DNA from 2 places in the Arthrobacter sp. PGP41 genome. Region 2 is predicted to be linked to the other one. Evidence: riboswitches for the same ligand, from Rfam matches in the RefSeq annotation. Region 2 holds a riboswitch; the other holds the start of a gene.

Region 1 (4,993 bases), 1.4 Mb from region 2:
AGCGGCCCGCATCCACCACATAGTCCCAGCCGAGCCCCTTGCTCCGCAGCTCACGGATTCCTGCCAGGAGCCGCTGGGCATCGTCAAGCCGGGATCCCACGCCGAAGCTGGCACGGAGGGAACCGGACGGCAGGCCCAGCCGCTTCAGCAGCGGGTGGGCGCAGAAGCGGCCGTCGCGCAGGCCCACGCCATGCTCTGCTGACAGGTACGCCGCCACGAGTCCGGCGTCGTATCCTTCCACCGAGAAGTTGACCACCCCGATGGTGTCGGTATCCGGGTTCGTGTCCTTGAAAATCTGGTGGACAGTCACGCCGTCGATTCCCTGCAGGCCTTCCACCAGGTAGGAACGGATGGCTGATTCGTGTGCGTGCCAGCGGTCCTGGTCCAGCGCAGCGATGACCTGCGTCGCACGGGCCAGGGTAGCCGCTCCCAGTACGTTCGGTGATCCGCCCTCGTGGCGGGCCGGACCCGTTGCCCAGCTGACGCCGTCGAGCCTTGCCTCCTTGACGGCGCCGCCGCCGGCCAGGTGCGGTGTTCCGGCGTCGAGCCAGTCCGGCCGCCCCACCAGCACGCCGGCCCCAAAAGGCGCGTAGAGCTTATGCCCCGAGAAGGCGATGTAGTCGACGTCGTCAGCGGTGATGTCAATACGGCGGTGCGGCGCCAGCTGCGCCGCGTCCACGACGATGCGCGCGCCGTGCTCGTGGGCGAGTGCGGCGAGGGCACGGATGGGAAGGATTTCGCCCGTGACGTTGGACGCGCCGGTGACGGCGAGCAGGCTTACGCCGCCGTGCTGCAGTTCGGCACGCACGGCCTCAACGGTCCCTGCGATGGTATCGGCCGCCACGATGCTGCGGTGGGGGACACCCTGCCATGGCAGCAGGTTGGCGTGGTGCTCAATGTCGAGGTACAGGACGTCGCCGTCGGCCTGGCCGTCCGTGCCGGGCAGGCAGCCGGCCAGCAGGTTGAGGGAGTCGGTGGTGTTCCGGGTGAAGATCACAGAATCGTCCGGGCGGCCGCCCACGAACTCCCGGACGATCGCACGGGAATTCTCGTAGACCGAGGTGCTGATCTGGGAGGCGTAGCCCGCTCCGCGGTGCACGCTCGCGTAGAACGGCAGGATTTCGTTGAGGTAGGCGGACACTACGGACAGCGCCGGCGCGGACGCGCCGTAGTCCAGGTTCGCGTACCGCACGTGCCCGCCATGGATCAGGGGAGCCTGGATTTCCGCGCCGGTGACTGCCGCCAGGGGACGGCCGGCTGCGGCATGGTGCTGGTCGAAGCGGGCTTCCGGTCCGGGCTGTGCTGCGGCTTCAGGCTGGATTGCGGCGTTGGGGGAGACGGTGGCTGTTGTCACAGAGACCTCACTTTGAAACAGGACTCCGCTGGGGGAATCCGCGCTTGCCGCATCCGTTCCGGACCGGCCTGGTCGTCACCCGGGGCACCCCACCGCGAATGGAGGGTTGCCGGCCAGCAAACCGGGGTTTAGCGCTGGCACTCGTGACCTGCTTAAGAGCGTAGAACATAGCCTGTGCAGGCTAAAAGCCCGCCGGAATGTTAAGGGCTTTGTTACGTGCACTTGAAAAGGGCTGCATTAGCCGAAGATAACGACGGCGGACGCCTCCTTTCGGAGGTGCCCGCCGTTGATTGTTCGGAAGAGGAGGGTCAGAGGAGGTCGTCCAGGTCCGGGTTCAACCGGCGCAGCACCTCCGAGTGCAGGATGGAATTCGTGGCCAGTGCGTTGCCGCCGAACGGGCCGTCCTCGCCTTCCAGCGATGTGAATCGGCCGCCCGCTTCAACCACGATGGGCACCAGGGCGGCCATGTCGTAGAGGTTGAGTTCGGGCTCGCAGGCGATATCCACCGAGCCCTCCGCCACCATGCAGTACGACCAGAAGTCCCCGAACGCCCTGGTACGCCACACGTCCTCCGTGAGGCCCAGGAATTCGTTGAGGTTCCCGCGCTCCTTCCAGCCGCCAAGGCTCGAGTACGAAAGGGAAGCGTCGGACAGTCTGGAGACGTTGGATACCCGGAGCCGGGTTGCGGCTGCCAGGGAACGTCCCATATAGGCGCCCATGCCCTTGGCCGCCCACCAGCGCTTGCCCAGTGCGGGGGCACTCACTACGCCCACCACCGGCTCGCCTTCGTCCACGAGGGCGATCAGGGTGGCCCAGACCGGAACGCCGCGGACAAAATTCTTGGTGCCGTCGATGGGATCGATGATCCACCGCCGCGCGCCATGGCCGGTGCTGCCGAACTCCTCGCCGAGTACGGCATCGCGCGGACGGGAGCGGGAGAGCTGGCCGCGGATGGCTTCCTCGGCCGCCTTGTCCGCATCGGTGACCGGCGTCAGGTCCGGCTTGGTCTCGATGTGGAGGTCCAGCGCCTTGAAGCGGCTCATTGTCTGGTCGTCCACAGAGTCGGCCAGGACGTGGGCCAGGCGCAGGTCATCGTTGTAGCTCGAAGCGGGTTGGATCATGGTTCCAAACTACCGTCTGCGCGCCGTTCTGCCGGGAACCCGGCCCTGTCAGTTGACGCTGCCCAGCTCCTTGGCCTCCTGGGCTTCCATTCGTGGGTCCGTCCCCAGCAGCCGCCGCAGGGAGGCCAGCCTTGCTGCACCGGTGGGCCCGGCATGGCCCCCCGCTACCCATGCATCCAGCCCGCAGTCCACTGCGATGGCTGTGTGCTTGCAGCCGCGCTCGCAGTCATCCGTGCCGGGGGAGAGGTCCGGGAACGAACGCAGGATCCGGTCCGGGTCCACGTGGGCCAGGCCGAAGGAGCGGATGCCGGGGGTGTCGATGATCCAGCTGCCCGAAGGCGCGTCCGCGAGGCGCAGGGCGAGGGCGGACGACGATGTATGCCTTCCCCGGCCGGTTACGGCGTTCACCCCGCCGGTGGCCCGTTCGGCTCCGGTCAGCGCATTCACCATCGTTGACTTGCCTACGCCGGAATGCCCCAGCATGACTGTTACTTTCCCGTCGAGGTAGGTCCGGAGCTCCGCGACGGCGGTCCTGTCCAGGCGGGCGGACAGGCCGTCGTCGGAACGGGCGTCCACGCCCGAGGCCTGCGCATCCGCAGTCCGGCTGATGATCACCGGGAAGTCCAGGTGGGTGTAGTTGGCCAGCAGCTCCGCGGGATCCTTGATGTCCGCCTTGGTGACCAGCAGGATCGGCTCGATACCGGCGTCGTAGGCGGCCACCAGGGCGCGGTCGATGAAGCCCGTCCGCGGCTCGGGGTTGGCAGCCGCCACCACAATGACAAGCTGGTCAGCATTGGCCACCACGGCACGTTCCACCGGATCCGTATCGTCAGCGCTGCGCCGCAGGAGCGTCTTGCGGTTTTGGATTTTCACCAGCCGTGCCAAAGTGTCCGGCTCGCCGGAGACATCACCCACGAGTGATACAAAATCGCCCGCGACCACCGGGTTCCTTCGCAGTTCCCTTGCCCTGGCGGCAATAACCACACGCTCGTTGCCCGAGTCCTCACCCACCACGGCTGTGTAACGGCCACGGTCAACCGTGATGATCCGGCCGGTGACGGCGTCGTCGTGGCTGGGCCTGTCCTTGGTGCGGGGCCTGGAGCCCTTCTTGCTGGGCCGGATCCGGACATCGGATTCGTCCCAGGAGTCAGTGCTCCGCGCCACCGCTGGAACCTTCCGCCCCCGCCTCGGGGGTGCCGTCCTGCGCAAGCATGTCCGCCCACAACCGGGGGAAATCCGGCATGGTCTTGGCGGTGGTGGCGATGTCCTCCACCTCGACGCCCTCCACGGCCAGGCCGAGGATGGCTCCGGCGGTAGCCATGCGGTGGTCCGCGTAGCTGTGGACGACGCCGGCGTGCAGCCTGGCAGGCCGGATCACCAGGCCGTCGCTGGTTTCCTCGGCGTCACCGCCGAGCCGGTTGATTTCAGCCACCAGAGCGGCAAGCCGGTCCGTTTCATGTCCCCGCAGGTGGGCAATGCCGCTCAGCCGCGAGGGCCCGTCCGCCAGTGCACACAGGGCGGCGACGGTGGGGGCCAGCTCGCTGGTGTCGGCGAAGTCCGCGCCTTTGATGGCCGGTCCGCCCGTCACTGTCAGGACGCCGTCGTGCAAGGTGACCTCGGCGCCCATCCGGGTGAGGATGCTCCGCCAGAGATCACCTACCTGCTGCGTCTCTTCGGGCCAGTTGGGGATCCGCACGGTGCCGCGCGAGGCCAAGGCCGCGGCGAGGAACGGCCCGGCGTTTGACAGGTCCTGCTCGATCCTCTGGTCAAATGCCCGGATGGGTCCCGGGCTGACAACCCAGTGGTTGGGACGCGAGTCGTCCACGGCTACACCGGCTCCACGCAGGACGGCCACGGTCATGTTGATGTGGTCGAGGCTGGGCACCGGTTTGCCCACGTGTTCCAGGTGCAGGCCCTCGGTGAACCGTGCCCCCACCAGGAGCAGCGCCGAAACGAACTGGGAGGAGGCGCTGGCGTCGATAACGAGGTGGCCGCCGCGGACCTCACCGGTGCCATCCACCACAAACGGCAATGACGACGGCGTGCCGCCCTCCGTCGAGGACACTGCGACTCCCAGCGACTTGAGTCCTTCGATGATGGTTCCCATCGGCCGCTTGCGGGCGTGGGGGTCGCCGTCGAACTCGCTGGCACCCCTGCGCAGTGCCGCGAGGGGCGGGACGAACCGCATGACAGTGCCGGCGAGGCCGCAGTCAATCCTGGCCAGGGACGGGGCGGCGTCCGGGTTCAGCGGAACAACTTCCAGGTCGGGTCCGAAGGCTCCGTCCCCGGGCACCTCCGTAATGGTGGCCCCCAGCTGGCGTAGTGCTTCGATCATGAGCGCGGAGTCCCTGGAGTGCAGGGGCGCGCGCAGGCGGGACGGTCCGTCAGCCAGGGCGGCAAGGACCAGGTACCTGTTGGTTAGAGACTTGGAACCGGGCACCGTCACGGTGGCATTGACGGGCCGGGACGCGAAGGGTGCGGGCCAGTGTGGGACAGGCGTGCCGGAATCATCCCGGAC
Region 2 (4,993 bases):
CCGTGTGCTGCTAGGCTCCGGTTGCCTCCTTGGCAGCACGGAAGCCGGCTTCCAGGTCCGCCAGGATGTCGTCAATGTGCTCGATCCCCACCGACAGCCGCACCAGGCCCGGAGTGACCCCGGCCACCACCTGCTGCTCCGGAGAGAGCTGGCTGTGGGTGGTCGACGCCGGGTGGATCACCAGGGAGCGGACGTCGCCGATGTTTGCCACGTGGGAGTGCAGTTCCAGCGCGTCCACGAATCGTTTGCCGGCTTCGGCTCCGCCGGCGAGGTTGAACGACACAATCGCGCCGGTGCCCCTGGGCCCGTACTTGCGGCCCCGCTCGTACCACCGGCTGGAGGGCAGGCCGGCGTAGGCGACGGACTCGACGTCGTCACGCCCTTCCAGCCACCGCGCCACTTCGAGGGCGTTGGCAACGTGACGTTCCACCCGAAGGCTCAAGGTTTCCAGGCCCTGGGCGATCAGGAAGGCGTTGAAGGGCGACACTGCCGAGCCCAGGTCGCGGAGAAGCTGGACGCGGGCCTTCAGGATGTAGGAGAGGTTGGCGCCCAGGGCCCCGTCCTTGCCAAGGTCCCGGGCATACACCAGTCCGTTGTACGTGGGGTCGGGGGTGTTGAATCCCGGGAATTTGGCAGGGTCCTGGCCGAAGTCGAACTTGCCGGAGTCCACAATTACGCCGGCGATTGCGGACCCGTGGCCGCCCAAGTACTTCGTAGCCGAGTGGACCACGATGTCCGCTCCCCATTCCAGGGGCCGGATCAGGTACGGGGTGGACAGGGTGTTGTCCACGATCAGGGGCACGCCGGCATCATGGGCGATGCCTGACACGCACTCGATGTCCAGGACGTCCTGGCGGGGATTGGACACCGCTTCGGCGAAGAACAGCTTGGTGTTTGGCCGGACCGCGTCACGCCACTGGTCCAGATTGTCCGGGTCCGCCACGAAGGTCACGGAGATTCCGAACTTCTTCAGGGTGTGGGCGAAAAGATTGTACGTTCCGCCGTACAGGCTGGGGCTGGCAACGATGTGGTCCCCCGCCTCGGCGATATTAAGGACAGCAAAGGTCTCAGCTGCCTGTCCTGAACTCAGCAGGAGTGCTCCCAACCCGCCTTCAAGGCTCGCGATCCGCTGTTCCACGGCGTCCTGGGTGGGATTGCCGATGCGGGTGTAGATCGGCGCCAGTTCAGCAAGGGCAAAGCGGTTGGCGGCGCTTTCCGCACTGGGGAACACGAAGGACGTGGTCTGGTAGATAGGGAGCGCACGGGCGCCGGTGGCACTGTCCGGCTCCTGCCCTGCGTGGATCTGGCGGGTTTCAAAAGACCATCCGTTGGACAACTAAGGCTCCTTTGACATGGGCCCGGCATGCTGGAAGCGTCGCGGGCCGCGCTTGCCGCCCGGCCGTTGCCGGACAGCCAGGTCCTCACCCGGGGCACCCCACCGCGGATGGAGGTTGCCGGCCAGCGAGCCGGGCTTGGCGCTGGCACTCATGACCTGAGCCCAGGGTAGGAACAGCTCGCACCGACGTCACGAGTATGACTGGGTGTGACTTCCGCACGGGGTCAAACCAAGAAAATCAACTGCCTTCCTCAGATTTGCGCAAGGTCCCCGCAGGATCTCTTGAGGTTTGGCGTCCGCCGCCTCCGCTTCCGATAGATTGAGCTTCGGAATCTTCACTAGCCTGTTTCTCTATTCAGAGAAGGAACAAAATTCAATTGCCCCAGCCCTTTCTCCTGGCTCGCCACGCATTCCTTTCGTCTGTCGCGCTTTGCCTCATCAGCCTGGCAGGTGGGATCGTGGCGCCGCCCGTGGCAGCCGCGACCCCGACAGCCCCCCACGAAAGTGACAGCGGGCGCTACATCGTCCGATTCGCTTCTGGAACTGATGTCCGTGGTGAGGCGCGGACCCTGCGGGCCCAGGGAATCGAAGTGAGCCGCACCTTCGAAACGGCATTCCAGGGGGCTGCTGTCCGGGCGACACCAGGGCAGGCCGCCGCTGTTGCGCGTTCCGGACGGGCTGTGGCCGTGGAACCTGACCACATCATCAAAGTCTCCGAGACACAGCTAGACGCTCCCTGGGGACTTGACCGCGCCGACCAGCAGGCACTTCCCCTCTCCGGGACGTATACGCCCCCTGCCACCGGACTGGGTGTCAGCGTCTACGTAGTGGACACCGGGGTCCTTGCCTCACACGTCGACTTTGGCGGCCGGGTTGCAGCAGGATGGAGTGCAATGGCTGATGGACTGGGATCAGGCGACTGCAACGGCCACGGAACGCACGTTGCAGGAACCGTCGCTGGCCATGTCTATGGTGTCGCAAAATCGGCCACCGTCATTCCGGTGCGGGCACTCGCCTGCGACGGCTCAGGCCTCTACTCGGACGTAATCGCAGGCCTGGAGTGGATTGTAGGACAGCACCGGGAGGGAGCTCCCGCCGTGGTCAACCTCAGCATCGGCGGGCCAGCCAGCAGTACGCTCGACGCGGCGGTCCAAGCTGTCATTAAGGACGGGGTCTCCGCGGTCGTCGCTGCGGGGAACAGAGCCACCGATGCCTGCTCCGCATCCCCGGCCCGCACGCCAGATGCGGTAACGGTGGCAGCCAGCGATACATCCGACAGGCACGCCCCATTCTCCAACCATGGAAGCTGCGTGGATCTCTACGCTCCGGGGGTGGGCATCAAAGCTGCTTGGCACACCTCCCCTAATAGCACGGCTGCGCTTAGCGGAACATCTATGGCTACACCGCATGTGGCTGGCGCGGCAGCACTTCTGTTGTCCGGAAACCCACGGCTGACTCCTGCCCAAGTGGCTGAGGCAGTCATCGCCTCAGCTACAACGAGTCGCATTGCTGGAACCAGTCTCGGAACGCCAAACCGTTTGCTGCATATCGCACCAGCGGTCGAGAGCAACATCACGTCCGGTGCGGGCAGCTTCTCGTCCCAGACACCTTTCAGGCAGCTAGACACCCGCAACGGTACCGGAGGAACCACCGGCCCCGTCGCCCCCGGCGCCACAATCCGCGTGCCCGTAACCGGACGCGGCGGCATCCCGGCCACCGGAGTGTCAGCCATCGCAGTCAACGTCACCGTCACTTCCCCAACCAGCGTCGGAAACATCACCGTCCACGCCGGCGGCACAACCGCCCCCGGGACCTCCAACCTGAACTTCACCCCCGGCCAAACCACCCCCAACCTCGTCATCAGCCCCGTAGGCACCGACGGAACCATCGCACTGACCAACAACTCCAGCGGCACCGTCCACCTCATCGCCGACACCTCCGGCTACTACATCGACGGGACACCCTCAAATCCGGGAGCGTTCTCGTCCCAAGTACCTTTCAGGCAGCTAGACAGCCGCAACGGTACCGGAGGAACCACCGGCCCCGTCGCCCCCGGCGCCACAATCCGCGTGCCCGTAACCGGACGCGGCGGCATCCCGGCCACCGGAGTGTCAGCCATCGCAGTCAACGTCACCGTCACTTCCCCAACCAGCGTCGGAAACATCACCGTCCACGCCGGCGGCACAACCGCCCCCGGGACCTCCAACCTGAACTTCACCCCCGGCCAAACCACCCCCAACCTCGTCATCAGCCCCGTAGGCACCGACGGAACCATCGCACTTACCAACAACTCCAGCGGCACCGTCCACCTCATCGCCGACACCTCCGGCTACTACATCGACGGGACACCCTCAAATCCGGGAGCGTTCTCGTCCCAAGTACCTTTCAGGCAGCTAGACAGCCGCAACGGTACCGGAGGAACCACCGGCCCCGTCGCCCCCGGCGCCACAATCCGCGTGCCCGTAACCGGACGCGGCGGCATCCCGGCCACCGGAGTGTCAGCCATCGCAGTCAACGTCACCGTCACTTCCCCAACCAGCGTCGGAAACATCACCGTCCACGCCGGCGGCACAACCGCCCCCGGGACCTCCAACCTGAACTTCACCCCCGGCCAAACCACCCCCAACCTCGTCATCAGCCCCGTAGGCACCGACGGAACCATCGCACTTACCAACAACTCCAGCGGCACCGTCCACCTCATCGCCGACACCTCCGGCTACTACATCGACAAATAAATCGGCTGGAGCTTCTTCCGACCCCACCCCGCCCGCAGGCACCGCCGGGATCAGAAGTCTCCAGTTAGGGTTGCCTAAGCTGAGAGGCCGATCACAAAGTGCCAAGATGTTGGCATGCGCATGGATCACGTCTCTTACGCCTGTGAACACGATGGCCTGGCTGCCACCACCGAACGTATTTCCTCTGCCCTCGGCGTTGAGGCAGTGAAGGGCGGGGTACACCCGCGGTTCGGAACCCGGAATATGATCATCCCGCTCGCGGGGCACAAATACCTTGAGGTGGTGGAGGTCCTGGACCACCCCGCTTCCGACAAGGCCCCTTTCGGGCAGGCTGTGCGTGCACGGTCTGCCGCGGGCGGCGGCTGGATGGGCTGGTGCGTCGAGGTGGACGACCTGGCTCCCTTTGAGGAGCGGCTGGGCCGCTCCGCCGTCAACGGCAACCGCAAGTTCCCTGATGGCCGCGAACTGGTCTGGAAGCAGATCGGCATCCTGGGCCTGATTGCCGACCCCCAGGTTCCGTACATGCTCAAATGGGAGGGGGATCCGTCCCTGCACCCGTCCAACGCCTACGAGAGCAACGTCAAGATGAGCTGCCTCACCATTGCCGGTTCCGCGGCCCGGGTTACGGAGTGGCTGGGCGAACCGGTCGAAAAGCCGCTGGAGGACGTCGCCGTAGAGTGGGTGGCGCCGCACGGAACCCCCGGGATCCTCTCAGTAACGTTCGAGACCGGCAACGGAGCCGTCACCATCTGACCCGCACTCCTGGCCTTCGGCCGCCATCAGCACGTGACAAAGGCGTCACCTGCCGATGGCGGCCGAATCCATTTTTCCGGCTCTCTGACGCCCGGACCCTTAAATGTCGTAGGCCGTTGCCATGATGGCTGTATGGGGAAAGCGGCGGTGGTGAAGGCGTTTGAGGACA

Evidence for each region. A riboswitch is a leader RNA that binds a small molecule or an ion and turns the genes downstream of it on or off. The one in region 2 is predicted to bind S-adenosylmethionine.
Region 1: another riboswitch for S-adenosylmethionine. It lies ahead of C3B78_RS12800 (aminotransferase class V-fold PLP-dependent enzyme); the one in region 2 lies ahead of C3B78_RS06340 (bifunctional o-acetylhomoserine/o-acetylserine sulfhydrylase).

The regions. Positions count from the first base shown of each region.
Region 1 covers NZ_CP026514.1:2,803,759-2,808,751, reverse strand. The annotation lists gene C3B78_RS12800 (aminotransferase class V-fold PLP-dependent enzyme) at 1-1,354, opposite strand, end outside; SAM riboswitch class IV at 1,390-1,503, opposite strand; gene hisN (histidinol-phosphatase) at 1,663-2,475, opposite strand; gene rsgA (ribosome small subunit-dependent GTPase A) at 2,524-3,639, opposite strand; gene aroA (3-phosphoshikimate 1-carboxyvinyltransferase) at 3,623-4,993, opposite strand, start outside.
Region 2 covers NZ_CP026514.1:1,405,786-1,410,778, reverse strand. The annotation lists gene C3B78_RS06340 (bifunctional o-acetylhomoserine/o-acetylserine sulfhydrylase) at 11-1,336, opposite strand; SAM riboswitch class IV at 1,380-1,493, opposite strand; gene C3B78_RS19835 (S8 family peptidase) at 1,927-4,071, shown strand; gene C3B78_RS06330 (VOC family protein) at 4,186-4,824, shown strand; gene C3B78_RS06325 (HNH endonuclease signature motif containing protein) at 4,957-4,993, shown strand, end outside.